Regions from separate parts of the Desulfovibrio sp. UIB00 genome, predicted to be linked through region 2. Evidence: riboswitches for the same ligand, from Rfam matches in the RefSeq annotation. Region 2 holds a riboswitch; each other region holds the start of a gene.

What was found. A riboswitch is a leader RNA that binds a small molecule or an ion and turns the genes downstream of it on or off. The one in region 2 is predicted to bind cobalamin.
Positions count from the first base shown of each region.
Region 1: another riboswitch for cobalamin. It lies ahead of JMF94_RS13545 (iron ABC transporter permease); the one in region 2 lies ahead of JMF94_RS12900 (anaerobic ribonucleoside triphosphate reductase).
Region 3: another riboswitch for cobalamin. It lies ahead of JMF94_RS01035 (sirohydrochlorin cobaltochelatase); the one in region 2 lies ahead of JMF94_RS12900 (anaerobic ribonucleoside triphosphate reductase).

Region 1 is NZ_JAETXJ010000010.1:23,434-33,065, reverse strand. It holds gene JMF94_RS13560 (metallophosphoesterase) at 1-341, opposite strand, end outside; gene JMF94_RS13555 (5-formyltetrahydrofolate cyclo-ligase) at 381-1,133, shown strand; gene JMF94_RS13550 (polyphenol oxidase family protein) at 1,124-1,879, shown strand; cobalamin riboswitch at 1,907-2,085, shown strand; gene JMF94_RS13545 (iron ABC transporter permease) at 2,304-3,404, shown strand; gene JMF94_RS13540 (ABC transporter ATP-binding protein) at 3,404-4,348, shown strand; gene JMF94_RS13535 (ABC transporter substrate-binding protein) at 4,302-5,186, shown strand; gene cobI (precorrin-2 C(20)-methyltransferase) at 5,235-5,951, shown strand; gene JMF94_RS13525 (GyrI-like domain-containing protein) at 6,788-7,234, opposite strand; gene JMF94_RS13520 (AraC family transcriptional regulator) at 7,362-8,276, shown strand; gene JMF94_RS13515 (methyl-accepting chemotaxis protein) at 8,475-9,632, shown strand, end outside.
Region 2 is NZ_JAETXJ010000009.1:17,392-27,023, forward strand. It holds gene JMF94_RS12880 (branched-chain amino acid ABC transporter permease) at 1-697, shown strand, start outside; gene JMF94_RS12885 (ABC transporter ATP-binding protein) at 694-1,515, shown strand; gene JMF94_RS12890 (ABC transporter ATP-binding protein) at 1,672-2,394, shown strand; gene JMF94_RS12895 (pitrilysin family protein) at 2,662-5,277, shown strand; cobalamin riboswitch at 5,883-6,062, shown strand; gene JMF94_RS12900 (anaerobic ribonucleoside triphosphate reductase) at 6,183-8,438, shown strand; gene nrdD (anaerobic ribonucleoside-triphosphate reductase) at 8,498-8,662, shown strand; gene nrdG (anaerobic ribonucleoside-triphosphate reductase activating protein) at 8,655-9,170, shown strand; gene JMF94_RS12915 (bacteriohemerythrin) at 9,262-9,632, opposite strand, start outside.
Region 3 is NZ_JAETXJ010000001.1:233,570-243,201, reverse strand. It holds gene JMF94_RS01050 (phenylacetate--CoA ligase) at 1-392, shown strand, start outside; gene JMF94_RS01045 (hypothetical protein) at 450-815, shown strand; gene JMF94_RS01040 (hypothetical protein) at 1,032-1,607, shown strand; gene JMF94_RS01035 (sirohydrochlorin cobaltochelatase) at 1,784-2,722, opposite strand; cobalamin riboswitch at 2,754-2,974, opposite strand; gene JMF94_RS01030 (30S ribosomal protein S1) at 3,185-4,897, shown strand; gene JMF94_RS01025 (DMT family transporter) at 5,152-5,988, opposite strand; gene JMF94_RS01020 (diguanylate cyclase) at 6,379-7,623, shown strand; gene nspC (carboxynorspermidine decarboxylase) at 7,677-8,897, shown strand; gene JMF94_RS01010 (polysaccharide deacetylase family protein) at 9,081-9,632, opposite strand, start outside.

The DNA.
Region 1 (9,632 bases), on a different contig from region 2:
GTGCCAAAGGGCGTAAATGTGGAGGCTCCAACGCCAAAAATGGCGATTTCGGGCGTAAGCTCACGGGTGACGGCGTGGAGGTTCCAGCCTTTTTCGCTCAGCCACTGGTCAACTTCAGGCCTGTCCATGTTGCCGATCTGGGCCATCACGGGGATGTCGTGGACGCACAGGGCGTTCATGACCTGCTCTGCCTGCTTGACGCCGCCGGTGATGGTCAGGTCGCCGGTAACGATAATGCCGTCAGCCTGCGAGAGTTCCGGTATCTGGGCAAAACGTTCAGGCTCGTCGTGGATGTCGCCCACGGCGATCCAGAGAAAATCCTGAGAGTCGGCGCTTGGCATGGTGTTGTTTCCTTTGTTACAGTGGCGCAGGTGTTGAGAATGCCACACATTGCACCACAAGGAAAGTGCCGCTTGCCCTCCAATGCCACGTCCCCCGTGCCTGCGCCGCCCACTCAACCAGCGCATCAGCCAGATGCTCCGCCAAAGAATCCGGCGGGCAATCTTTCTGCCGTGCTGCCCGATGCTATGGCTCAGGCCAGAAACGATGTGCGTAAAGTTATGCGCCGTCTGCGGGCGGAGCAGTCGCCCCAGTTGGCCGAAATCCGCAGCGAGGCGGCGCAAAACAGGCTGATGGAATCCGCCCTGTGGAAGAATGCCCGCTCCGTGGCTCTCTATGTGGGTGTGCGGGGCGAGCTTGGCACGCAAGCCCTGCTGCGCGCGGCATGGCAGGCCCATATGCTCGTGTGGCTGCCGCGTGTGCGGCGCAGCGAACCTGGATTTATGGATTTTGTGGCGTGCAGCGGCCCGGATCAGTTGCGGCCCGGCCCCCTGGGGCTGCTTGAACCGCACGATTCCCTGCCCGGTTTCGGGCCGGAAGCTGCGGGCGGCAGTGGCGCAGGGGCACACCCCCTTGCCCCCGACCTTGCGCTCCTGCCCGGCGTGGCCTTTGATCTCGCTGGCGGGCGGCTGGGCTATGGGGGCGGCTATTACGACCGCTTTCTGGAAAAAGGATTCACCTGCCCCCGCGTGGGTCTGTGTTTTGAATTTCAGCTTGTGGAATCCCTGCCCCTGGCCCCCTGGGACCAGCGGGTCAACTATATATGTACTGAAGAGCGTATGCTGTGGCTGTAAGCTATATCCCCTTTGTTTTCCCCGGTGTTCCGCAGGTGCGTTGCGCCTTTCAGACCCGCGCCGGAGGCGTGAGCCTTGGCGAATTTGGCGGCGGCAACATTGCTTTTACCGTGCAGGATAACCCCGAACACGTCATTGCCAACCGTCGCAGCATGCTGGAAGGCCTGCGCCCGCAAGGCATGACCGCCTGGGCCGAACTGATGCAGGTGCACGGCGACGGTTTTGTTTTTGAGCCGGAGGCCGTGGCCTGCGAAACGCCCGTCACGGCGGAAGGCGACGGCATGGCCACAGCGCGTCCCGGCCTTGGCCTGCTCATTAAGACGGCAGACTGCCAGCCCATCCTCATTGCCCACAAAAGCGGCGCGTACATCGCCGCCATGCATGCGGGCTGGCGCGGCAACCGCTGCGATTTCCCCATCACGGGCGTGGCCCGCTTCTGCGAGCGTTACGGTCTTGAACCGTGCGATCTGCTGGCCGTGCGGGGGCCCAGCCTCGGGCCGGGCAAGGCGGAATTTGTCAATTTTGACAAGGAGTGGGGCGCTCCCTACCTGCCCTGGTTTGACGCCAGCAGCAAAACCATGGATTTGTGGGGCCTCACGCGGCACCAGCTGGAGCGGGCGGGGCTTTTGCCGCGCAACATCTACGGGCTGGACATCTGCACCGCCAGCAACAACGATCAGTTTTTCTCCTATCGCTGCGCCAGACGCTCGGGCCGTCAGGCCAGCCTTGTGTGGATAGCAGCCTGAGCCATTGACAGGCCGCAAGGCCGCGCCTAGAGTGTTGGCGGCATTGGTAGCCGGGCAGACCGGCTTGAAAAGGGAATCCCGTGAAAAACGGGAGCGGACCCGCCGCCGTAAGGTTCTTAACCTTGCTCCATCTTGCGCCACTGGAAACGGGAAGGCCGGAGCAGGGGAACCAAGCCGGAAGACCTGCCATGCCCCAAGGTGCGCAGTCATGGAATGACGGCACCACGGTGTGGCATTGGCCGCCCCACGGCAACGGGTTTTTGCCGGCAGGACAGAGGAAATACGGGCCTCTTCCACCACGAGTGGAAGAGGCCTTTTTTATGCCCGCGCAACGCAGGCCGCCACTGGGCAAGGGTCTGACCCCTGAGGTCAGCCAACGCTTTGGCCCGCGTTTGCCCCCGCAGGCTACGGCCAGAGGGCTGGCATGACCAGAACGACCGAGTCTTCTCCTTCCTCCTATCCGCAATCCCGCAGGCTGTGGCCGGTTTTTACCGGTCTTGTGGTCGTGTGGCTTGTTTCGCTGCCGCTGGCCTGCTTGCCTGGGCCTGTGCCCTTGAGCGCGCAGAGCGTGTTTCGCGCTTTGGCGGCATTGGCAGGCTTTGCGCCCGCACCCGATGATCCGGCCCTGACCGGAGTTGTGGTGAGCATCCGGCTTGCCCGGGTGTGTCTGGCCGCCCTGTGCGGCGGCGCTCTGGCTATGGCCGGGGCGGCATTGCAGGGCGTGTTGCGCAATCCGCTGGCGGATCCTTTTACTTTGGGCATTTCCGCCGGAGCAGCCTGTGGGGCCAGTATGGCTATCGCCCTTGGCGGGCCGCTGGTGGTCATGCTGGGGAATATTCCGTGGCTGGGCAATGTGCCGGGGCTGGCTGGCTTCAGTCATGCCGGGCTGGTGGCCCCTGCGGCTCTGATCGGCGCGCTGGCGGCCCTTGGCTGCGCACTGTGGCTGGGGCGCGGCGACGGCGCGTTCAGCCGGGAGAGCGTTATTCTTGCGGGCATTGCCGTGGCCGCTTTTTTGGGGGCGCTGGTGGCCCTTGTGAAGGCCCTTAACGAGGAATCCGTAACCAGTATTGTGTTCTGGATCATGGGGTCCTTTCAGGGCCGGGGCTGGAGCAGTCTGCCCCTCTTGCTGGCAACTCTTGTGCCTGGATTGCTGGCAACGGCCTTTGGCTGGCGCGCCCTGGACGTGCTTGCCCTTGGCGATGAACAGGCCGCTCAGACTGGCCTTGATGTGGGCCGCGCCCGCCTGTGGCTGCTGGCCGGGGCAAGCTGCATGACCGCTGGCTGCGTGGCCGTGGCCGGGGTGATCGGATTTGTGGGGCTGGTTGTGCCCCATGTGTTGCGCCTGCTGCTGGGCTGGGGGCACGGCCCCTTGCTGACTGCGGCCTTTTTGGGCGGCGGGGTGCTCTTGGTCTGGGCGGATGTGCTGGCCCGCTGCGTGCTTTCCGGCGGTCAGGAACTGCCCGTGGGCGTGGTCACTGCCTTGCTTGGCGGGCCGTTTTTTGCCCTGCTGGTGCGGAGGCGCTGATGCTGCGGCCTGACCAAGATATTCGCCATGAGGGGCGCACGGCGCCGCCTGTGCTGCGTATTGCCGGGCTGCGCGCCGGATACGGCGGGCAGAGCGTGCTGCACAAGGCGGGCTTTACCCTGCACGCCGGGGAGTGCGCCGCCCTGCTTGGCCCCAATGGCAGCGGCAAAACAACGCTGCTGCGCGCCCTTTCTGGGGTGCTGACGCCGCAGGCTGGCGCCATTGAAATTCAGGGGCGTCCGCTGGCGGCGTTGAAGCCGCGCGAGCGCGCCCGCATGGTGGCGGTGGTGCCGCAGCGAGGGCAGTTGCCGCAGGGCCTTACCGCACGGCAGATGGTGCTGCTCGGGCGTTTTGCCCACCTTTCGTGGCTTGGGGCCTATGGGCGGGAAGATTATGCCGCAGCAGACCGGGCGCTTGAAGAAACCGGAGCCGCGCCGCTGGCGCAGCGCAGGCTCACAGAACTTTCGGGCGGCGAGCTGCAAAGGGTTTTGCTGGCCCGTGCCCTTGCGCAGGAAAGTCCGCTCCTGCTGCTGGACGAGCTGGCCGCAGGGCTGGACTGGGCGCGAATGGTTGATCTGTTCGACCTGCTTGAACGCCGCCGCGCCGCTGGAGCCTGTGTGCTCATGGCAGTGCACGACTGCAATCTGGCGGCCCTGTATGCCACGCGCCTCATGGGGCTGCGGGACGGAAACCTGGTTTTTGACGGGCCGGTAGCAAAGGTTTTTACAGAGGAGAATCTTGGTGCGCTCTACAACATACCCATCTGCGTATTGCCCCACCCCCAGTGGGGACTGCCTCAGGCCTTGCTTGCCAGTGCAAAAGGTCCATGGAGCGGGAAAAAATCTGCTGTCCCGGCAGTCTCTTCTGCTGAGTCTGACCTATTGTCTGGCCCTATGCATGGCGCTCAGTCCGATTCTGCTTCCGGCAGAGGCGCAGGCGGCTAATTCTGAAAACAGTGAACGCAGTGATTCCGCCCCCATTGTCATCACGGACGACACGGGCGCAACCGTAACCTTTGCCCAACCCGTCAAAAGGGTGATCGCCCTGTACGGAGCGTTTAACGAGATTTTTCTGGCCCTTGGCGCTGGCGACCTGCTGGTGGCGCGCACCGCTGCCGACGGCAACCTGCCGGAGCTTGCGGCCCTGCCAGCTATTGGTACGCACATGCGTCCCAATGCCGAGCTTGTGCTGGCGCAGCAGCCGGATGTGGTCTTGCAGCTTGAAGGCCGCAGCGAAGCACAGACCCAGACCGAAAATCTGCGTTCCTTGGGGCTGAACGTACTGACATTTGAAGTAAATTCTTTTGAGCGGCTGTTTGAGGTTACGGAAATCCTGGGGCGGCTTGCCGGGCGCGAGGATAGGGTCCAAACCATCGTAAACGGCTGGAAGAGGCGTGTGCAGGCATTGCGCAGCCGCAATGCTGGCAAGCCCGTGGCGCGCGTCTTTTACGAGGTGCGTTATCCCAATCTGCTGGCTGCCGGACGCGGCGGCATCAGCAGCGAGATACTGGCCCTTGCCGGGGGCGAAAACGTGGTGAGCGACAGCAAAAAGCTGGTGCGCTACAGCGAGGAAGCCCTGATCGCGGCAGACCCGGATGCGTACATTATTCAGAAAGGCCCCATGAATCCTGAGCCAACGCCTCTAGCGGAGCGCGATCATTACAGGAATTTGCGCGCCCTGCGCGTTGGGCGCGTGCTCGTGGTGGACGAAGATCGTTTTGCCCGCCCCGGCCCCCGCGCCCTGGATGCGGCGGAAGAGCTGGACAGCTGGCTGCACCGCTGATCCCACTGATCCCATAAATATTTCAGAGCATTGTAAAGAGAGCAGTTAATGAACGGAATTCTCTATGGCGTAGGCGTCGGCCCCGGCGCGCCCGATCTTTTGACCCTGCGGGCAGTCAGGGTGCTGGGCGAGGTGGATGTTATCCTTGCGGCAGCCTCGCCCCGCAATGATTTTTCAGCGGCGCTGGACACGGCGCGCCCGCATCTGCGGGCCGATGTGCGCGTGTTGCGGCTGGAATTTCCCATGACGCGCGACCGCGCCGTCTTGCGCGAGGCGTGGCGCGTAGCAGCCCAGACAACCAGAGATGTGCTGGAAAGCGGGCAGAGCGCCGCCTTTCTGACCATTGGCGATCCGCTGGTGTACAGCACGTTTGGCTATCTCATGCGCACCCTTGGCGAATGCGCGCCGCATCTGGCGGTGGAGGTCATTCCCGGCATCACTTCCTTTCAGGCGGCAGCTGCCCGCACCCGCACCGTTTTGTGCGAAAACGGCGAGACCTTGCGCATCATACCGGGCATCAACAGTCGGGAGAGTCTGGAAGACTCATTGCAACAGAGTGATACGGCTGTGATTCTCAAGGCCTATCGAAATTTGCCCGCCATTGCGGAAGCCTTGGGCGCAACCAACAGGCTGGAGTCGTGCGTGCTGGCGAGCCATGTGGAGCAGCCAGCGGAGAAGGTCTGTCAGGGACTTGGCGGGGCTTGTGCTGCGGGTGAAACTCCGCCCTATATGTCGTTGATTCTGAGCCGTAAGCCCCAGGCGTAGCCCTGTGGCAGTGTAGGGGGGAGAGGGTAAGAAAAGGCGGGAAGAATTGGTGCGTGGGTGAGCCTGTCAGGCGCATTTACGCAAACCCGACTTTTTTGGCCTGACTGCGTTAAAGTCCTGTTTTTGATGCTCACGTACTTGAGTACGCTGCGCTCAAAAACAGGACTTTTCCTTGTCAGTCCAGAAAAATGCGTATTTTGCAAATTCGCCCAACACCAACCATCGCCTCCGCTTTGCTCCGGCGAGTTTAAGGAAGGCGACTCCACGACCAGCTTTTGATGGAGGGCAGCTCTTTCTGAATCGCAATTCATTCTGCTAGTTATGACCGAATGGAACTTGCCATTTACGCGCATAACTTTCCTATATCGCGTAGTTTTTTTGTTGTGGTTAGCCTGGGCTTGGAGGTGACTGAAAACCCAGAATCCGTGGGGAAAGAGTACGAAGCCATTTCCTAAACGAGCGACTAGATCAGTGGAATTTGGCTGAAGCGGATACTGGTCGAAGCGAAGGCGTCCTCTGGCATTTACGCGGCGCGGAGGGAGATCACCTGAGCGAGCGCAGCGAGTGAGGGAAGCTCCCGCAGCTATAGCCGCGTTGCCCTCGCTGTTTTGCGGAAGCTGAAAACCTTTCTTAGGGGGTGCTTCGGGGGGGATGCAAGGGGGGCCGAGAAGGGGGCGTAGCCCCATAACCGGCCCCGCCTTGCTGCGCGCCGCACAGGCGTCCCAAACTCCGCCGGACGGCGGAATCCCGTGCCCAGAGGGCAGAAAAGATAAACTTAGTGCCTCTCGGGCGAGGCTGGGCCGCGCAGGCGTCCCAACTTCGCCGGACGGCGGAATCTAACGCTTGACCGGCATAAACAGATCAAAGGGCATACTCGGATTCCAGTCCGCAGGGTACAATTCAAAGCAGGGGGCCTGCTCGTTCAGTTTCCATTCCTGCTGCCCGCCAAGCCATGTCTGGTACATGAACATGTATCCCGCACCGATGCTCTCCAGATTCGGCACAGTGCAGCGGGCGTAGGAGCCGAACGGTATGGCGGTGGTTTCAATGCCTGCCGGAATCTGTTCGTCAGCCTCAACGGCGGCCCAGTAATCAAAATCCTGGGCATTGAGCATGACGGAAACGCCGTAGCTTTCCTTGCCATAAATTTTTGGCATTTGCGGGCAGAAGCTCTGCCATAGGGTTGGACAATCTTCCTTGGCTTTTGCCATGTTGGTACACACCTTGATGCCCATAAGCTGCTTGGCCGGAAAATCCACAACTTTTATTTCAAATCCGTTCATAGGTACTCCTTGCGGGGATATATTGTGTGTGGAGGCAGCATGCTCCTGCTGGCGAAAATTCGCTCGACTTTTTTTGCGCTTCTGCCCACCGTGCCCCTTGGCGGCCAGAACCGAGATGGGAGAATACATGGAAACACTTACCTACCAGCAGCGTATAGGCCTTGTGCTGCGCCACATTGAGCAGCACCTTGATGACAGGCCAAACCTGGAGGAACTGGCGCGCATAGCCTGTTTTTCGCCCTACCATTTTCACAGGATATTTTCATCCATGGTGGGCGAGAGCGTTGCGGCATACGTGCGCCGTTTATTGCTGGAACGCGCCGCCATGCAGCTTGGGCATTCCCCTGAATCTGTCACCCAGATAGCCCTTGGCGCGGGTTATGATAGCGTGGACGCCTTTACGCGGGCTTTCCGGGCGCATCTGGGCATGCTGCCCTCTGAATATCGTCGCCGGAAGGGACATCTGGAGGTTGCCCGCAGACGCGATCTGACGCGTCCCCTGTTTTATCATGAGATGGCCGGCCTCCCGGCCATGGAAGTGCGTATCGAAACGTTTGCGCCGCGCCTGGTGGCTGCCGTACGGCATACAGGGCCATATGACGAGAGTTTTCCTGCATGGGAAAAACTGTGCGGCGCGCTGGGGGCCAACGGCCTGCTTTCTGATGCCTCGGTGGCTTACGGCGTGAGCTACGACAACCCGGACATCACCGCGCCTCAAAAGTGCCGCATGGATGCCTGCGTCAGCCTGCCGCCGGGAATAGCGGAAAAGAGTTTGGAATTGTGCACCTTGTCACAGAATGAGGATATTTTTTTGCGGCATATTGGCGGGGAACAGGAATATGCCGCGTTGCGCATCAAAGGGCCGTACTCCCTGTTGCATCCGGCCTACAGATCGCTGTTTGGCATGTGGTTTCCGCAGAGTGGGCGCGAGCCGTATAATGATCCGGGCTTCGAAATTTACTGGAACTCACCGCAGACGACCCCTCCTGCAGACCTGCTGACGGAAATCTGCATTCCGCTCAGACCGGTTGATAAGTCCTGATTTGCCGAGCGGCCTGTGCATATGTTGGTGGATACTGTGATAGTAATTGGGTTGGGTAGCTAAACAAAGGATTGTAGCATGTTATATGGAAAATATTTTTAATTACTTTTGCTGATAACCTAAAATGTTTAAAGACTATGCCGATAAAGAAAGTAGTATGCTAATAGTATAAAATCCCCCTCTCCTGGAGAATCAACCATGAGCCTTTTAAAAAATACGCAGCTGCAAACAAAGTTGATTGTGAGTTTTGTTTTGTCTTCGCTGATGACCCTGGGCGTAGGTGTTTTTGCCGTTTTTGAACTGGGTAAGGTCACTGATGCCGACACAGTTCTTTACGAGCGCGCCACAGTTCCTATGGCGGATCTGCTGAAGCTTTCCGTGGGTTTTCAGCGCATTCGCGTCAACATGGAAGGTATCGTTGGAGCAACGTCTGACGCAGAGGTCAGTAAACGCACCGCCCAGATTGAAGCACTGCGCAAAGAAATAGATAACAGCTCAAAAGCTGTGGAAAAGACTCTTATTTCTGCCAAGGCAAAACAGATTATTGAAGAGTACAAGGTACACCGTGCCGCCTTCAGAGGCATGACGGACAAGGTTCTCAAAATGAAGCAGGCTGGTGATTCCGCTGGAGCGGAAGCCTATCTTGATGGTGAAGGAAACAAGCTGGCCAATCAGTATCAAGATGCCATCAACCGCCTTGTGGAATCCAAGGAAGAGCAGGGCCATCTGTTGGCCCAGTCCAATGACAATCTTGCTGATTTTTCCAAGAAAATGATTTTTGCGGCCATTGCCATTGGTTTTATTTTGTCTGTGGGGCAGGGCATGTTGCTCACGCGTGAGGTTATGCGGCAGCTTGGCGAGGATCCTGGCTATCTTGCCGAAGTTGCGGGCAAGATTGCTGACGGTGATCTGGACGTGACCTTCCGTCAGCAAAAGAAGCCCGGCGGCGTCTATCATGTCTTGCAAAACATGGTGGGAACCATGAAGGACAAGATCGCCGAGGCTGAGCAGAAAAGCGCCGAAGCTTCGGAACAGGCCCAGCATGCGGAAATAGCCACACAAGAGGCTCAGGCTGCCAAGGTGCAGGCCGAGCGTGCCAAGGCTGAGGGGATGTTGCAGGCCGCGCACCAGCTTGAGAGCGTGGTTGAGGTGGTATCAACTGCCACAGAGCAGCTTTCTGCATTGATTACGCAATCTAGCCGTGGGGCAGAGGAACAGTCCCGGCGTGTTTCGGTTACATCGTCTGCCATGGATGAAATGAACGCCACAGTGGGCGAAGTTGCGGAAAATGCCGCCAAGGCATCTGATACCTCCGATACAGCGCGCACCAAGGCGCAGGAAGGGGCGCAGCTGGTT
Region 2 (9,632 bases):
GGCCACCATCTTTGCCTTTATCATCGCCGTGCCAGTGCTGCGGCTTGGCGATGACTACCTCGGCATTGCCACCCTTGGCTTTGCAGAAATCATCCGCGTCCTGATTGTCAACGCTACCTCCATTACCAACGGCTCGCTGGGCATCAAGGGCATTCCAGGTCATGCCAGTCTGCTTTCGTGCTATATCTGGATGCTCTTTACGCTCATAGTGCTTTCGCGGCTCATATTCAGCAATTACGGAAACGTGATGCGCTGTATACGCGATAACGAAATTGCCGCCAGGGTCATGGGCATCAACGTGTTCCGTTACAAGGTGCTTTCGTTCTGCGTGGGCGCGTTTTTTGCCGGTGTGGGCGGGGCGCTGCTTGGCTCCCATCTTTCCACCATCGACCCAAAGATGTTCAACTTTCTGCTGACCTTCAACGTGCTCATGTTCGTTGTGGCTGGCGGTCTTGGCTCGTTGACGGGCAGCCTGCTCGGCGCCACGGTCATCACCATCCTGCTTGAATGGCTGCGCGCCATTGAAGAACCCATGGATCTGGGCTTTATCGAAATCCCCGGCATCCCCGGCATGCGTATGGTGGTGTTTTCGCTGGTGCTGCTGGCCATTATTCTTTATCGGCGCGAGGGCATCATGGGTACCCGTGAGCTGACCTGGAAATCAATGGGCGCGTTCTTCAGGAGGGGCAAGGCATGAGCGGTTTTAATCTGCCCAAGGCCCCCAATTACGAGGGCGCACTGCTGCTGGCAAAGGACGTAACCATGCGTTTTGGCGGCGTGACCGCCGTGAGCGATCTTTCCATCGCTCTGCCCAAGGGCGCCATCGCGGGCATTATCGGCCCCAACGGCGCGGGCAAAACCACCGCGTTCAACGTCCTGAGCGGTTTTTATACGCCTCAGGAAGGTGATGTGGTTTTTGACGGCAAGAGCGTGAAGGGCCTTGGCCCCTCGGAAATCTGCCGCATGGGCATGGCCCGCACTTTCCAGAACATTCGTCTGTCGCAGCAGATGACCGTGCTTGAAAACATCATGGTCGGCTGTCATGTGCGCCGCCGCTGCCCCTGGTGGATGGCTCCTCTGGGCATCCCCGCTTTTTACAAGGAAGAAGCGGCCATTGTGGAAAAAAGCAAGCAGCTTGCCGACCGGGTGAACCTGAGCGGCAACCTCAACGATCAGGCGGGCAGCCTGCCGTACGGTGCGCAGCGCAGGCTTGAGATAGCCCGCGCTCTGGCCACCGAACCCAAACTGTTGCTGCTTGATGAGCCCGCAGCGGGCATGAATCCGCAGGAAAGCCTGGATCTCATGCATTTTATCGGCCATATCCGTGACGAATTCGACCTCACCATTCTGCTGATCGAGCATGACATGAAGGTCGTCATGGGCGTGTGCCAGTACATCTGGGTTATGGAATACGGTGCCTTGATCGCCGAGGGCGAGCCGGAATCCATCCGCAACAACCCCGTGGTCATCCGCGCCTATCTGGGTGAGGACGCCACGCTGGAGAAAGTCATTTAGCCGTGGCAAGGGCGGCGGAGCCTTGCTCCTGCTGCCCGTTGCGGCTTGCAAAGGCGCTGTTTGCCGCTTCTGTGCAGGAGCAAACGGCCATACGCAGCAGATAGACATGCCCGGAAAGCTCTTCCGGCGCAGACCGACATATGGACAGGGTGCATCATGCTTGAAATTCGTAATCTCCATGTGCGCTACGGCGGCATTCAGGCCGTTCAGGGCGTAAGCCTGAATATCCCGCGCGGCAGTATTGTGACGCTTATCGGGGCCAACGGCGCGGGCAAGAGCAGTATCATCCGCTCCATTGCCGGCCTGAACAAAACCATCAGCGGCGACATCCTGCTGACCCGGCACGAGGGCGACGCTCCGGCTTCGCTCATGGGCCTCAAGCCCGAAGACATGGTGCGCAAGGGCATTTCTCTTTCGCCGGAAGGGCGGCGTATCCTGCCCCATCTGACGGTGGAGGAAAACCTGCACCTTGGCGCGTATTCGCGCAGCGACAAGGCAGAAATAGCCCATGATATCGAGTGGGTTTACAGCTTGTTTCCCCGGCTCAAGGAACGTCTCTGGCAGAAAGGCGGTACGCTCTCCGGCGGCGAGCAGCAGATGCTGGCCGTGGGCCGCGCGCTCATGAGCCGTCCTGATCTGCTCATGCTGGACGAACCTTCACTGGGGCTTGCTCCGCTGCTGGTGCGCGAGATTTTCGACATCGTCAAGCGCATCAACGAGGAGGGTAAAACCGTCCTGCTGGTGGAGCAGAACGCCTTTGCGGCGCTTTCTGTGGCGCACTATGCCTATATTCTTGAAGTTGGCAGGGTGGTACTTGAAGGCCCGGGGCGCGAACTGCTCGAAAACCCCAAGGTCAAGGACGCCTACCTCGGCGGCTAGACCTGCTCCTGATTTCAGACCGCGTTGATCTGGTCAGCGCTCAAACCGGCAGTCGTACGATTGCCGGTTTTTTGTTGCTGAAAGCTTCGGAAATTCAGCAGGGCGCAACCTTATACCGTCGGGCCGCCGGGGGGGGTAAAAGACTACGCCTTGCCACCCCGTGCTGGGGGTATTAGTATTCAGGTTGGTTAAAAACAGTCCGGGGAGCAGGGCGGTTACTGCCTTTGCCTCTGCCTTCTTGCGACTGCAAATCCATAAGGAGCAAACATGCAACGCATACTTCTGTTATTGCCCCTCCTGCTGGCCTTGCTGGCTGGCGCGGCCTCTGCCGCACCGGGCGAACAGCGAACCCTGACCAAACTGCCCAACGGGCTTTCCGTGTATATCATCAAGGACAGCCGCTTCCCTCTGGTGGCAACGCGTCTTTACGTGCGCACCGGTTCGGCCAATGAGGACGCCAAGCAGGCGGGCATCAGCCATCTGCTGGAGCACATGGTCTTCAAAGGTACAGAGCACCGGCCCAAGGGCCAGGTGGCGCGTGATGTGGAAGCCCTTGGCGGCTACCTCAACGCGGCCACCAGCTTTGACAAGACATGGTACATGACGGACATGCCCGCTGCCCACTGGCGCATGGGCATGGACGTGGTGAAAGAAATGGCCTTTCAGGCCGCTCTGGACCCCAAGGAACTAGAGTCGGAAAAAGAAGTGGTGATTTCCGAGCTTGAGCGCGATCAGGATTCGCCCATGAGCAGGCTGTTTGAAAGCCTGCAGGTGTCCACACTCCAAAACACCCCCTACGGTCGGCCCATCATCGGCTTTAAGGAAACCGTGCGCGCCATCACCGCCGACGACCTGCGCGCCTATGTGCAGCGCTGGTATCAGCCGCAGAACATGATGCTGCTGGTGGCGGGCGATATTGACCCGCAGACGGTGCTGCAACACGCGCAGGAACTTTTTGGCGGCATGGCCAACACCAACGATTTCGTTACGCCGCCGCAAGTTGATTTGCTCGCTGCTCCCGGCGGTCAGCGCGTTGAAGTGGTGCGCGGCCCCTGGAACAAGGTCTATCTGGGTATGGCCTTTCCTGCGCCAGCCCTGCGCGATCTGCGCTCTGTGGATCTGGACGTGCTGAGCTACCTGCTTGGCGGCGACGGAACTTCGTTGCTGAGCCGCAAATATGAGTATGAAAAGCAGCTTGTGGACAGCATCAGCGTTGGCAATATGAGCCTTGAGCGCGCGGGCATGCTGTACATTACAGCCAATATGGCTCCGGAAAAGCTGGAGGCCTTTTGGCAGGGGCTGACCACAGACCTTGCCAATCTCAAGGCCGCAGACTTCAAACCCGAGGCCCTCAAGCGCGCCCGCTACAACCTTGAAGACAGCATGGATCGCTCGGCGGAAACGCTCAACGGTCTGGCCTCCTGGCTGGGCAGCGTCCAGTTTGAGCTGGGCGGCGATGTGGCGGAACAGAACCTGCGCTTCACCCAGCGCAATGTTTCGCAGCCGCAGGTACAGCAGGCCATTAACCTTTGGCTTGACCCCAGCAGGGCGCGGGTGCGTGTGCTCGCGCCTGAAAATGCCAAGCTGTCCGATCTGGAAGCCGTGCTGCAAAAGAACTGGCCCGGCAGTGCCGCTGCCAAGACCGCGCAAAAGGCTTCGTCCACGGCGGGGCAGCAGGAAGTGGTCGACCTGGGGCAGGGGCGCACCGTCATTCTTATCCCTGATGCCACAGTGCCCTATGTGGCGGTTGATCTCATGCTGCCCGGCGGCAACGCCCTGCTGAAGCCCGACCAGCAAGGGCTGGCAGAACTGACGGCCAGTACCCTTGGCGATGGCAGCGGCAAACTGGACGCCCAGGCCATGGAACGCTATTTCGCCGACCGCGCGGCTTCTCTCTCCGCCAAGGCAGGCCTGCAAACCTTTACCGTGTCCCTGACCGGCCCGGCCCGATTCAATGCCGATTATTTCTCCATGCTGGGCGAGGTGCTGGGCAAGCCCCGCTTTGAAGCCAAGGAAATCAAGCGTGAAGCGGAAAACATGAAGGCCGCCATCCGCCAGCGGGCCGACAGGCCTACCTCCTTTCTGTTCTCACGCGTGAATCCCTTCATCTTCCCCGGCGGTCAGCCCTACGGCTACGATAGTCTGGGGACGGAAGCGAACCTTTCCAAGTTCACTCCCAAGGATGTACGCTCGTTCTGGGACAAGCAACTCGTACAGCCCTGGGTGCTGGCCGTTGCTGGAGATTTTGACCGAGAGGCAGTGCTGGCCTTTGCCCGCACATTGCCCACGCCAGACAACAAGGATTTCTCCTTGCCCGCCCCCTCATGGGGTGATGCCCGCAACCTTGATCTGCATCTGCCGGGGCGCAATCAGGCCCACGTGCTCCAGATGTTCAAGGCTGTGCCTTACACCAGCCCGGACGCCCCGGCGCTCATGCTTTTGCAGTCTGTGCTTTCCGGCCAGAGCGGCCTGCTGTTCAGCCAGATGCGCGACGAGCAGGGCCTTGGATACACGGTCACGGCCTTTTATCGCGCCATGCCTCAGGCTGGCATGATGGCTTTTTACATTGGCACTACGCCCGACAAGGTGGCGCAGGCGCGTGAAGGCTTTGCCAAGATTATTGCCGATATCAAGGCAAAACCCCTGCCTGCGGAATTGCTTGAGGCCGGGGCTAACCGTCTGCTTGGTGAATACTACCGCGACAAGCAAAGCCTTGATTCCCGCGCGGGCGTGGCAGCCACAGACGCCGTGCTGGGCCTGCCCCGGGATTTCAGCAAGTCGCTCATCGACAAGGCGGCCAAGCTGACCCCTGCGGATATTCAGGCTGTGGCGCAGAAGTATCTGGACGACAAAAACCTCTACAACATGATCCTGCTGCCGTAGGCGGTGTTTCGGTTTTATTAATGGGCCGCATCGGATACACGATTACGCTTCCCTGCATAATGGCGGTGGGAGCGGAGTTGGGCCGATGCGGCCCCTTGTGTTTATTGGCTGTTACGGAATGCTCAATCCCTGTTTGCGTGTACAAAAAAAGTTTTTATAAACGATATGTTCGGCAAGGGGCGGGCAAATAAAAATGTCAAGTCCGAGGTAAGTCCTCTTACGTGGGCGAGGCCGTCTTGAAAACCCGGCGTGGGTAGAGTAAGTTCTTGCCTGCGTTACGGGAACTGCTTTCCGAGGAAAGCTCGCCAGGTATCGGCTGCGGTCGCAGTGCCGGGGCCTGGGCGGCAGCGTCATGTGGGCATGATGCCTGAATTCATGGCGAAATGTTTCAGCAGCGCCAATCAAAGCCACACGTGTTGCGGGTCAGGTTGCCTGATCCGGCTCTAGCTAGGGCGAACATTTTTGTTCACGCCCTCATTGTTTTGCGGCCTAAATGTAGTGAAAAATTGGGCAGGCAAGAAAATTCAATAGTGAATTCGCAGTGTTACTACGGCACTAGGAGAGCTTTTTTGCGTGCATTTATTGACAGGGTGCAATTCTTTTGAGATTTTCTAGACATTGAAAGCGCCATGGAGCTTAATAGGGAATTCCCGTGAAAATCGGGAGCGGACCCGCCGCCGTGAGCCTGTTTAACACCGCTTTTCCACGGGTGCCACTGGATAAAACCGGGAAGGCCGAAAAGCGGCAGGCAAGCCGGAAGACCTGCTTTCAACCGTTCTAAGAAAGTGGAGCATTTGCAACGGGCTTTTGCAGATGAACCGTCAGAAAAGGCCATTGATGGTCTCTCCGCCCGTTTTATTCGGGCGGCCTTTTTGTTCATAGCCCACACGTTTGGAGCGAAGTTCATGCTCGCCAGCATTATTAAGCGCGACGGCACGGAAGTGCCTTTTGATTCGGTCAAGATTCTCAATGCCATCACCAAGGCCAATCAGGCCGTTGGCGGTGAAGACATGTCCCCCACTGACCTGCTGTTTGTCACCGAAAAGGTGTGCAAAAAGCTGGAGTCGCGCAGCCTCAAGCATGTGGAAGAAATTCAGGATGTTGTTGAAGAAACCCTGATTCAGTACGACTACGCCAAGAGCGCCAAGGCCTACATCCTGTACCGGGCCGAGCATACGAAAATCCGTAATGCGGAATCGTATCTCATGGATATCTATAAAAAACTTACGTATTCCCCGGCCCTTCAGGAAGACATCAAGCGCGAGAATGCCAATATCGATGGCGATACGGCCATGGGCACCATGCTCAAGTATGGTTCCGAAGGCTCAAAATTCTTCATCGACAACTACATTCTGCCCAAGGATGCCTCTGCCGCGCACCTTAACGGCGATATTCACATTCACGACAAAGATTTTTACATGCTCACGGAAACGTGCTGCCAGATTGACCTTATCCCCTTGTTTAAAAATGGTTTTTCCACGGGGCACGGGCATTTGCGCGAGCCCAATTCCATTGAGAGCTATTCGGCCCTTGCCTGCATTGCCATTCAGGCCAACCAGAATGAAATGCACGGCGGCCAGAGTGTGCCGCATTTTGACTTTGCCATGGCCGAAGGCGTTATCAAAACCTACCGCAAGGAATATGAGCGCGCCTTTGCCGCCTTTTTGCGCATTGCCCAGAATCTGGAAGAGCAGGCAGCCATTGACGCAGCCAGAGAAACCATCGCCCTGTTGCCAGAAGGCCCGCGCCTTGGCACCTGCGATGCCTTTGGAGAGGCCCTTGTGGCGGCTGTCCCCGAGGCCCGGCGCGAGCTTTTGACGCGCGCGCATGCCTACGCTGCCGGCGAAGCCCTCAAATACACCGAGCGCCGCACTTATCAGGCCATGGAAGCCCTGATCCATAACCTGAACACCATGAATTCGCGTGCAGGCGCACAGGTGCCTTTCAGCTCCATCAACTATGGCACGGATATTTCTGCCGAGGGGCGCATGGTTGTCAAAAACCTGCTGCGCGCCACCAAGGCCGGGCTTGGCAACGGGGAAACCTCCATTTTCCCCGTGCAGATATTCAAGGTGAAGTCCGGGGTCAACTATAATCCCGAAGATCCCAACTACGACCTTTTCAAGCAGGCCATGGATGTTTCCGCCATGCGTCTTTTCCCCAATTTCAGCTTTCTTGATGCGCCGTACAACCTTCAGTACTACCGCCCGGGCGACTATAATACGGAAGTTGCCTACATGGGCTGCCGCACACGCGTACTTGGCAACGTGTACGACAAGGACAGGCAGGTCACGTGCGGTCGCGGCAATCTGAGCTTTACGTCCATCAACCTTCCCCGGCTGGGGCTGGATGCGCGCGGTGACATCAGCCGTTTTTACGCTCTGCTGGACGACAAGATTGATCTGGTGTTCCGCCAGCTGCTGCATCGGCTCAAGATCCAGAGCGCCAAGAAGGTGCGCAACTATCCCTTCCTCATGGGCGAGGGCATCTGGCTTGATTCCGACAAACTGGGTTGGGACGACAGCATTGAAGAAGTGCTCAAGCACGGCACACTGACCGTGGGCTTTATCGGCCTTGCCGAAACGCTCAAGGCTCTTGTGGGTCAGCACCACGGCGAAAGCGAGGATGCCCAGAAGCTTGGCATTGAGATTGTTACGCATCTGCGCAAACGGTGCGATGACGAAGCTGAAAAGACAGGACTCAACTTTTCACTCATCGCCACCCCGGCGGAAAGCCTGAGCGGGCGCTTTGTCAACCTCGACAAGGAAAAGTTCGGCAGCATCCCCGGCATCACTGACAGGGATTACTACACCAATTCGTTCCACGTGCCGGTGTACTGCCCCATCAAGGCCTTTAAAAAAATACAGATCGAGGCTCCATACCACGCGCTGACCAATGCGGGGCACATCACCTATGTGGAACTGGATGGCGATACCTGCAAGAACCTTGAGGCCTTTGAGAGCATCATCCGTTTTATGCACGATAATGGCGTTGGCTACGGCTCCATCAACCATCCCCTGGATCGCGACCCTGTCTGCGGCTATGTGGGTGTGATCAACGGCACCTGCCCCCGCTGCGGCCGCAAGGAAGGCGAAGGCGTGAGCGCCGAGCTGCTCAATGAATTGCGTAGAAAATTCCCGCACACCCCCAAGTGGGACTAGCGGTCAAATACATTTTTTCCATCAATTTTGCTTTAAGAACAAGGAGAGCGAAAATGCTAATGAAATCGCGTCTGTTCGAGGAAACCAAGCCCGCGCAGAAACTTGTGGGTCAGGATGTGGGCTTTGAACGTACCCGCCGCATCACCGGTTACCTTGTGGGAACGCTTGACCGTTTCAACAACGCCAAGCGCTCGGAAGAGCGCGATCGTGTCAAGCATGCCTGAATCCGGTAATGCCGGGGTCATGCGGCTGTCAGGCATTGTGGAGGAATCCATAGTGGACGGCCCGGGCCTGAGGTATGTCTTGTTCACGCAGGGTTGCCCGCATCACTGCAAAGGGTGCCACAATCCGCAGACGCACGACTTTGAGGGCGGCTTTCCGTTTACGGCGGAGGCCGCCCTTGCCCAGATTGGGGAGAATCCTCTTCTGGCGGGTGTGACGCTGTCTGGCGGGGAGCCCTTTGAGCAGGCCCAGGCGCTCTGCGCCGTGGCCGAGGGCGTACAGGCCATGCGCAAAAATGTGATGACCTACACGGGGTACACATTTGAAGCCCTGCTTGCCCGCAATGACTATTGGACAAGTCGGCTGCTGGAACTGACGGATGTTCTTGTGGATGGCCCCTATGTGGAAAGCCTCCGCGACCTAGAATTACTGTTCAGGGGCAGTTCAAACCAGCGCCTTCTTGACCGCTCCGCCCGAGAACGAATAGCGGCAGCATTGCTTGGCCGTTGAACTTTTTGCGAGTCCTGACAGGCTGCTCTGTCGGCCACGTCTGTTCCCCGCTTTTTGCGGGGTTTTTTATTAGGGGCTGGCCGCAGAGGGCTTACTGCTTCGGCGTGGGGGTTGTGCCGATCACATAGGAGGCAAAACCCCCATCCATCTGCTGTATATGATCCACCAGCCAGGTTTTCAGGTATTCCAGCAGGGCAATATCAATAAAGGCCTTGTCGTCAAGCACGGCCTCCCTGAGTTCTGCCACTGTTTTTCTGAAATTCTGGTGCACTTCAATGTGCCGTGCCGTGAGCGGATAAGCCGTGCGGCTGAAGAAAATTTCTTCTGTGGCAAAATGGCTGAAGGCATAGCCCGTCAGATCATCAAGAATTTCCAGCAGCAGTTTTTTATCGCAGCCCTTCTGCATGCCACGGTGCAGCTTGTTGATGTACGAGAGCAAGAGCTTATGCTGGCCGTCAATGA
Region 3 (9,632 bases), on a different contig from region 2:
CCCACGACCTTTCGCGCCTGCTGCCGGGCCAATGCTCCTGCGGCCTTGCCATGCCGCGACATGACCGCATCCTCGGACGCTCGGACGACATGATCATTTACCGTGGCGTGAACATCTACCCCGGTCAGCTCATGGAAGTCATCGGTCAGTTTGCGGAGCTTGGCGGTGAATATCAGGTGGAACTCACCCGCGATGATCGCTCCCTTGATCATCTGGCCCTCACCGTGGAACGCGGGCAGGGGCAGACCGCAGGCAACGATGCCGCCCTGGCCCATGAGCTTGAAACCCGTCTGCACAAGGCCATCATGGCCCGTGTTTCCGTGAGCGTGGCGGACTACGCCAGCCTGCCGCGTACCTTCAGCAAATCCAAGCGCGTGGTGGACAAGCGCTAGGCCGTGCCGAAAAATATTGATTGTACTGGCGCGGGGTTTTTGCCCTGCGCCTTTATTATGAGCTTTGTCGCCGTATGCCTGCTGGCCTTTTGCCTGTTGCCACTCGCTGCCTCCGCGCGCGAAATCGCCGATGTGGATAGCCCCGCATGGTGCGCCCGACACGTCAACACAGCAAAAAATCAGACAACAGGGCCGAATCAGGCACAAGCCGAATGTCTGCGGCTTGAAGCTGCCTGCCGCGCTGCCCTGCCCGACCTTGCCCCAGCCGCCAGTTGCCCCGACAGACAGCTAGACCGCTGCGTGGCGCAACAGCGTGATGGCGGGTCCTGGTGCGCCATCCTGTGCTGCTTTGCCCCTGATGACGCATCCTGCCGTGCGGCTGCGGCCAGCATGCCCGCCTTTCTCACCACGCCCGAACGCTAGGCCAAAACATCAGGCAAAAGTCGCCGCCCAGAGTGGGTGGGGCAGAGCGCCAGCCCTTCGCCCGACGGCGGACGCTTGCATTGCCGCATGTGCGCTCCACCCCGGCAAATTATCACAACTCCCTTTGCCGCATAGACCTTTGCCCCTTTTTGGCATAGGATTTTATGCGAGCGCGCCCATGTTTTACGCGCCAGAACCGCCGACACTGGAGCGCGTATGCCCCTTGCCGCCTTACCCGCATCCATTTTCTCGCTTGCAGGCTACCTCATGCTTGCAGGGGGATCGTTTGCGCTGGTGAGGCCCGGTCTGGGCCTGCTCATTGTGCCAGTGCCGCTTCTGGCAATTCCCCTGCATTTTCTTGCGCGGCGCATCGGCGATTTTGCTGGCGTGGCGCATTCCCGCTGGCAAATGCGCACCTTTGGTCTTTTTCTGCTGCTGTTTCTTGGTGTTGTGGCCATTTTTTTCATTCTTGGCGCAATTTGCACTGACGGCCCGGCTCTGGACAGGCTGGAACTCATCGGCAATGCCTATAATTCCGGCAATGTTGACCTGTATGCCTCGCTGGTGGGGCTGTGGGAAATCAAGGAGTTGCAGGTTTTTACCCTGAGCGCATCGGTGTGGGCGGGGCTGGCGTTGTTGTGGCCTCTCAAAAGGGCATTTCAGGGCATGCTGGCGCTGGCTGCGGGCATTGCGCCCAAGGCCTTGCCCCTTTGGGGCTGCTGGCTGGCCCTTGCGGCCGCCATTGCGGCGCAGGGCGGCATGCTGGCCTGGCTGGTGGCACGGCAGGCTTAAGTCGCAACATTCTCAAGCGCACTGAGCCTTACAACTAGTCTGAAAAACCTCCGCGAAACACCGCATCGCCCGCATTCCCCAATTTCCCGCACCCAAAAACAGAAGCCGCACAAACCAGACGCGCTGTCCCGGCTTATGCGGCTCCCGCAACAAATATGCGGCGCAGGCAAGCCCTGCTACTGCTTCTTGGGTTCCTTGGTCAGGTCATCGGCAGCTTCGCGGGCATGGCGCACCAGTATGGCGCGCGCACCGGCAATCTGGCCCAAACCCTTGAGGTTGGTCTCCACCTTGAAGCCGGCTGCTTTGAGTTTCGAGGCCCAGGAATCGTCTTCATCCCCGGCCATGTCGTTGTGCGCATGATCGCCAGCCACCAGCATGAGCGGTTCGATAACCACCTTCTTGACCTTGGCTGCCTTGAGTTCCACCAGCAGATCGTCCACGCTGCGCGCACCCTCTACTGTCGCCATAAACACGCGTTTGTCCGCATCGTGGAACACGGCGCGCGTACCTTCAAAGGTCAGATCCGCGCGGCCATGGCTCTGGCCGTGGCCCATGAGCACCAGGGCTGCATCCTTGCCGCGCAGGGATTTGACGTCTTCCCTGATGGCCTGAATGAGTTCCTGCGCGTCTTTTTTCGATTCCAGCATGGGGCGGCCAAGAAACACGGAGTCAAAGCGGCCCGGATTTTTTTGCAGATCGATAAGCACGGCCCGTTCAAGCGCGCTGAACTCCTCGCCCGCCATGACGTGCAGCGACTGTACGCGCACGACCTTGACGCCGTCCTTGGCAAGCTGGGCGAGGCCATCGCTGATGCCGCCCACGGGATGCCCCTCGGCGGCTATTTTTTTGCGGATAATCTGCGAGGTATAGGCCCACACCACCGGCTGACCGGGAAAAGCGGCCTTGAACTCCGCATCCACGGCCTTCATGGAAACCAGGGCTTCGGGAACACTGGTGCCAAAGGCCACCAGCAGCACGCCCGCTTTGGGGCTCTCTGCGCCGGATTCAGCGGCAGGAGCAAGCGCAGGCGCGCCCATAACGGCGCACAGCAAAAGAATGGGCAAAAGGGTACGGGTGAAATAATGCAAAATGGAATGCGGCGTAGCACGCAGCATGGCAACCTCCTCAATGGCGCGTTGACGGGTTGAAGTTGGATAAAATGCCGGAGGATATTCGGACTTGAGGGCGTGGGCCTTGCGCCCCTTGCCTAGACTTCGCCTTCGCCGCTCGCGCGACTGGCTGTAGCGCCCCGCCATGTGGCGGAACGATGAAGCTTCGTTCCCTCTTACCGCAGCGCGACTGTTTCCGATTTTAACGGAATTCCCCGCCGACCCTTTCAAAACAATTCATGCGACAATAAAAGTCAAGTGGGCATACCCTGCAAGCCCCGCCAGACAGGCCCTTGCAGGGTATGCCCCGCGCGGGCTGCCGCGCCTGGGCCATCCGGAGCGGCGCGGAATCCCGATTTTTCGGCGGCTAAAGCCGATTTGGCGCGTATTTTTTCTTGTTCTTTTACTGAAATCCTGATAATAAGGCACCTCCCTGTTATGGGGAAATTATGTTTGGAGGCTGGACATATGGCAGGTTTGGAAACCGGGCACGACAACGAAATCAATTTCGAAAGCGCCCTTGAAAACTACCTCAATCCCGATTTCGGCGATCTTGAGGAAGGCTCTATCACGAAGGGCGAAATCGTCCGCGTGGATGATGACAATGTGCTTGTTGACGTGAACTTTAAGTCCGAAGGGCAGATTCCTGCGGCAGAATTCCGCGACCCCGCCGGCAACATTTCCGTCAAAGTGGGCGATCGTGTTGACGTTTACGTTGTTCGCAAGAACGAAAACGACGGCACCATCACTCTTTCTTTCGAGAAAGCCAAGCGCATGCAGGTGTTCGACCAGCTCGAAGACGTGCAGGAAAACAACCGGGTCATCAAGGGCCACATTGTCCGCCGCATCAAGGGTGGCTACACCGTGGACATCGGCGGTGTGGAAGCGTTTTTGCCCGGTTCACATGTGGATCTGCGCCCCGTGCCGGATATGGATGCCCTGGTCAACCAGGAATTCGAATTCCGCGTGCTCAAGATCAACCGCCGCCGCAGCAACGTTATCGTTTCTCGCCGCGTGCTGCTTGAAGAGGAGCGCGATTCCAAACGCCAGGATCTGCTGCGCACCCTTGAAGAAAACCAGATCGTTACCGGCAAGGCCAAGAACATCACCGAATACGGCGTGTTTGTTGACCTCGGCGGCCTCGACGGCCTGCTGCACATCACCGACATGAGCTGGAAGCGCATTCGCCATCCCAAGGAAATGATCACCATCGGTCAGGAACTGACCCTGAAGGTGCTTTCCTTCGATCGCGACAACAACAAGGTTTCCCTCGGCCTCAAGCAGCTCGTGCCCGATCCGTGGCAGGACATCTCCGCCCGCTTCCCTGAAGGGGCCAAGTGCAGCGGCAAGGTCACCAACCTGGTGGACTACGGTGCATTTGTGGAACTGGAACCCGGCGTTGAAGGCCTGGTGCACATTTCCGAAATGTCCTGGACCCGCAAGCTGCGTCATCCTTCCCAGATGGTTCACACCGGCGACGAAGTCGAAGTGGTCATCCTGGGCGTGGACGGCGACAAGAAGCGCATCAGCCTCGGCATGAAGCAGGTTCGCCCCAATCCTTGGGAACTGGTTGCTGAAAAGTACCCCGAAGGCACCGTCCTTGAAGGCGTCATCAAGAACATCACCGAATTCGGTATGTTCATTGGCATTGAAGACGGCATCGATGGTCTTATCCACGTTTCCGACATTTCCTGGACCAAGAAAGTGCGTCATCCCAACGAACTGTACAAGGTGGGCGACACCGTGCAGGCCAAGGTGCTGACCGTGGATCAGGAAAACGAAAAGTTCACCCTCGGCGTGAAGCAGCTGGTGGACGATCCGTGGGGCCATGTGCCCAACACCTACCCCGTGGGCTGCACCATCAAGGGTATCGTGACCAACATCACCGACTTCGGCCTCTTTGTTGAAGTGGAAGAAGGTATTGAAGGCCTGGTGCACGTGTCTGAGCTTTCCAGCAAGAAAGTGAAGACCCCCGCCGAGATCTACAAGGAAGGCCAGGAAATCCAGGCCAAGGTCATCCATGTCAGCGCTGAAGAGCGCCGTCTGGGCCTGTCCATCAAGCAGATCAAGGACGAAGAAGAACGCCGCAAGCCCAAGGAATTCCATTCCGGCCCGCAAGAAGCCGGTCAGAGCCTGGGCGACCTGCTCAAGCAGAAGTTTGAAGAAAGCGAAAACAGCTAGTCTGTTTCTGCTTCAAAATACAAAAGGGCGTTCCCGCAAGGGAGCGCCCTTTCTTGTTGCCCGCCAGCAATAAAACAGCGGGGGGTGTTTGAGTTGGTAATGTGCCGGCGATGCACCCGTGGCATCGAGGCAGGGCTGACTTCTTGCCCACGGACAGAACGATCCCATACAGGGTGGACTACGCCGCCTTCAGCAAAGGTTCCCTCTCGCATAGTCTGCCGCCATTATCACCGAGCCTGCCTGCAGCCTTTTGATCAGGCCAGCTTGAGCAGTGCTGCCCCACCGACAACCAGCAGCACAGAAAATCCACGCAAGGGTGTAAAACGCTCGTGCAGCAGCCACATGGCCAACAGCATGCCAAAAATCACCGAGGTTTCGCGCAGGGCCGCCACCACGGCAATGGGCGCAAGGGTCATGGCCCACAGGGCAATGCCATACGAGCCCATGCTTGCCAAACCGCCCAACGTACCCACACCAAGCCGTTTACGGGCATAGCCCACGTAACTCCAGCCATACCGCCACAGGATGTAAACGTGCACGGGCAGCGCGTTGATCAGAAAAATCCAAATAGTGTAGGTGGCGGCGTTGCCGCTTTCCCGCGCACCAAGGCCGTCTGCCAGCGTGTACCCCATAATGATGCATGATGTACGCAACGAGATAAAAACTTCGCTCCAGCCATAGCCTCGACGCATATTATCCGTGGCAAGGCACATAATCCCCGCGCACAACGTAAGCACGCCGCACCATGCGCCCACCGACATGTTCACGCCAAAGGCCAGCAGTGCCAGCGAGGTGAGCAAGGGCGCGCATCCACGCATTACCGTGTAGGCAAAAGACATGTCTACCCGCTCATAGGCCGCTGAAATACATATGTAATAGCCGAGATGACACATGCACGACATGGCAAGATAGGGCCACGCGGCCTGTGGCAGCGGCGGCAAAAAAGGCAGCAGGCACAGTGCGCCAAGACAGGCACCAAAAGCGTTCAAGCCTGTTTCAAAAAGCTTGTTGTCACCGCTTTTGACAATGATGTTCCACAGCGCGTGCAGAAAGGCGGCAAAGAGGATGGCGAGCAAGATTGATGGGGACATGGGCATTGCTACCTCTTTGCCGTGAAAATGCCAAGACAACAACACAGCCCCTCCAGGCAAAGAGGGCAATACACCAATTGGAACCGCATACATTGCGTTCATGCCGCCCACAATTGCCAGCGAGGCTCTCGCTCACGCAGAGCTTGTTGCCTGTTATCTTGGGCAAAACTGCGGCAGGCAATCGTTCCCGCTGCACTGGCCCGCTGTTTCGCCGACGGTATTGGACGGGAAATGTTCTGCAAATATAACACGCAAGGGCCGTTATCCCTTTTGACTGCAAGAGCAAAAATCAATACGATTAAAATTTACAGCCGCCGCGCAGGTTCCGCACTCTTGCACGGCGCAATTTTTTTATCCAGCCCCAAACCAATCCCCCATGCGGAAGCAAACATGCAGAAAGTTCTCATCGTTGAAGACAGTCGGACAACAGCGCGCTTTATGGCGCACAATCTCAAGGAACAATTGGGGCTTTCCTACGAATGCGCCGAGAATCGCCAACAAGCCTTAAAACTGCTGGAGGACAATCCTTCGCAGTACTTTCTTGCCCTTTGCGACCTCAATCTGCCCGATGCCCCCAACGGCGAAATTGTCCCTGCCATCCTTGCCCGGAACATCCCTGTGGTAGTGGTCAGCGCCCACTTTGACGAAGATATCTATAAACGCCTCATGCTGCAGGGCGTTACAGATTATATCGTCAAGCGTACCCCCGATGACATGATGTACCTCATGCGCGTGGTGAGCCGTCTGCGCGCCAACAGCGGCGTTGAAGCCCTGATTGTGGACGATTCCAACCTCTGGTGCATGCAGGTATCCGAGTTGCTGCGGCGTCAGCGCATCACCGCTTACACGGCAAGCAACGGCCTGGAAGCCCTGCAGATCCTCAAGGAGCATCCCGCCATACGCATTGTGCTGGCCGACCACTACATGCCCGGCATGGACGGCATCAAGCTCACCGCCGCCATCCGCAAAACCCACACCATGGACGAGCTGTCCATTATTGTCATTTCTGTGGGCACGGACGCTGGAGCGCAATTTCTGCGTTCAGGCGCCAACGATTACGTGTTCAAGACATCCTCCTTTGAGGAGCTTTTGTGCCGTATTTCCATGAATCTTGACATTCAGGATCTTATCCGCAAAAACCGCGCCCTTGCAGAGCGCGATGCCCTCACCAACCTGCTGGTGCGCCGTCAGTTTTTCTCTGAAGCGCAAGAGGCTGTGGCCGAGGCAAGGAAAGATCGCCGCCCCCTGGCCGCCGCCATGATCGACGTTGACTATTTCAAGCAGGTCAATGACCGTTACGGACACCTGGCGGGCGATATTGCCCTGCGGCAGCTGGGCGGCATGCTGCGCGACGAGTTTCCAGAACCATACATTTGCGGACGCTACGGCGGCGAAGAATTTTGCGTGGTCGCGCCACGCATGGATAAAAACGACTTCGCCCGAAGGCTTGAAAATTTTCGCACTTCCGTTAGTTCAAAACCAGTGCAGATCGGCGCGCTCAGCATAGCCATTTCTGTTTCCATCGGCATGGCCGAGCAAAAGGCCAGCGACCTCGAATCGCTCATCAACGCGGCCGATGCCCAACTCTACACAGCCAAACGGGAAGGGCGCGACCGTTTTATCTGGCAAGCATAAGCCTGCACGGGCGCGACACCATACTGAAACTCTCTTTGTTCAAAGGAATACCCATGCACTGCCAGAACCTTCTGTTCGATCCGGCCCGCATTCCTTCGCCCTGCTTTGTTCTGGACGAAGCACAGCTTCTGGCCAATGCCGCAACTCTGGGCACAGTTCAGGAGCGCACCGGGGCCAAGATTCTTCTTGCGCTCAAGGGGTACGCAGCCTGGGCAACTTTTCCGCTTCTTTCGCGCACCAAGGGGCACGGCCCCTTGTGGGGAGCCTGCGCAAGTTCTGTGGACGAAGCACGGCTGGCGCGAGAGGACTTTGGCGGCGAGGTACACGCCTTTGCCGCTGCCTGGAACCGCCGCGAGATGGCCGAGCTGCTCACCCTTGTGGATCACCTGGTATTCAACTCCATTGCCCAGTGGCGCGAATTCGCACCCGCAGTGGCCATGCAGAACAAGAGCCGCTGCCCGGACCGCCAGATTCAGTGCGGCCTGCGCATCAACCCAGAGCATTCCGAAGGCGCAGCCGCCATCTACAACCCCTGCTCACCGGGTTCTCGTCTGGGCATCAGGCCCAAGAACTTTGATCCTGCAGCCCTGGAGGGCATTTCCGGGCTTCATTTCCACACGCTGTGCGAACAGGGGGCAGATGCTCTTGAACGCACCCTGAGGGCCGTTGAACGCCATTTTGGGCAATGGTTGCCGCAGTGCCGCTGGATCAACTTTGGCGGCGGGCACCACATCACCAAGCCAGGCTATGATCTTGATCTGCTCTGCCGCTGCCTGACCGACTGGCGCGACCGCTACAACGCGCAGATATACCTTGAGCCGGGCGAGGCCGTGGCTCTGGACGCAGGCTGGCTTGTGGCAACGGTGCTGGATGTGGTGCAGGCCGACATGCCTGTGGCTATTCTTGATATCGGCGTTCCCTGCCACATGCCCGATGTCATTGAAATGCCCTACCGTCCACGAGTGCGCTACGAATCTGCACATGTGGCAGAACTGGCAGGCGAAGCCGGGGAGCAGGCCTGGACCTGCCGCCTTGCCGGAAAGTCCTGCCTGGCGGGCGATGTGGCAGGTGAATATTCTTTCAACGCGCCTCTTGTGCCCGGCCAGCGGCTGGTGTTTGAAGACATGGCCATTTACAGCATGGTCAAAACCACTACATTCAACGGCCTGCGTCTGCCATCCATTGGCATTTGCGAAGCCGATGCAGCGGGTGACACGCGCTTTCGCATGTTGCGGGAATTTGGCTACCAGGATTTTAGGACGCGGCTTTCATAAACGGGAAAAACCGTCCCTGAATCATTTTTTGAAAGCAGAAAGGCCCGGATCGTTGATCCGGGCCTTTCATTTGTACTTCCCTGTGGGGGGGAGGACAGTGGAAAATATGAAGGCATGCTCTCATGCCATAGCTGAATTACACGCCTTTGGCAGAGCAATGTCAAAAGAAACATTACTCCCGCATCAGGAAGCAGGAGCCTGCGCCGGGGAGAGGGCGGAGCCTTCTCTCGGCTGGACTGCACTGCTGCCCGTGGGCTGAGGAGCATCCTGCGCCGGGTGCGCGGCAGTGCCGGGCAATGCGGCCTGACCTGTCATTTCCGGGCTTGGACTCTCCACCAGTTGCCAGGGGGTGCTGCTGCGCGCAAGAGGGATATCAGCCGAACCGGCAGGGAAGCTGTGCGGCGGCAGTTCTTCTGACTGATGCACGCCTTCAACCTGATGCCGGGCAACCATGGGGGGCTCATCCATGCCGGGCGCGCCGCGCTTGACGCGCGTCATGAGCAGGCCGGGTTCTGGATCCATAAGCCCCTCAAGATAGTCGGTCACGGTCACAAAGCGCTGACAACCACCAGCGCGCAGATCACGAATGATGCGCGGCAGGTCGTCCACAGTGCGTTTGTGCGAATCGTGGAATAAAAAGATACCGCGCAGGGTACCCGGCGCGTAGACTGTGCCCCTGTTGTTGCGCAGGGTGGCGTAATTGTCTGGCAGGCGCTGCCAGTCGCGGCTGTCCAT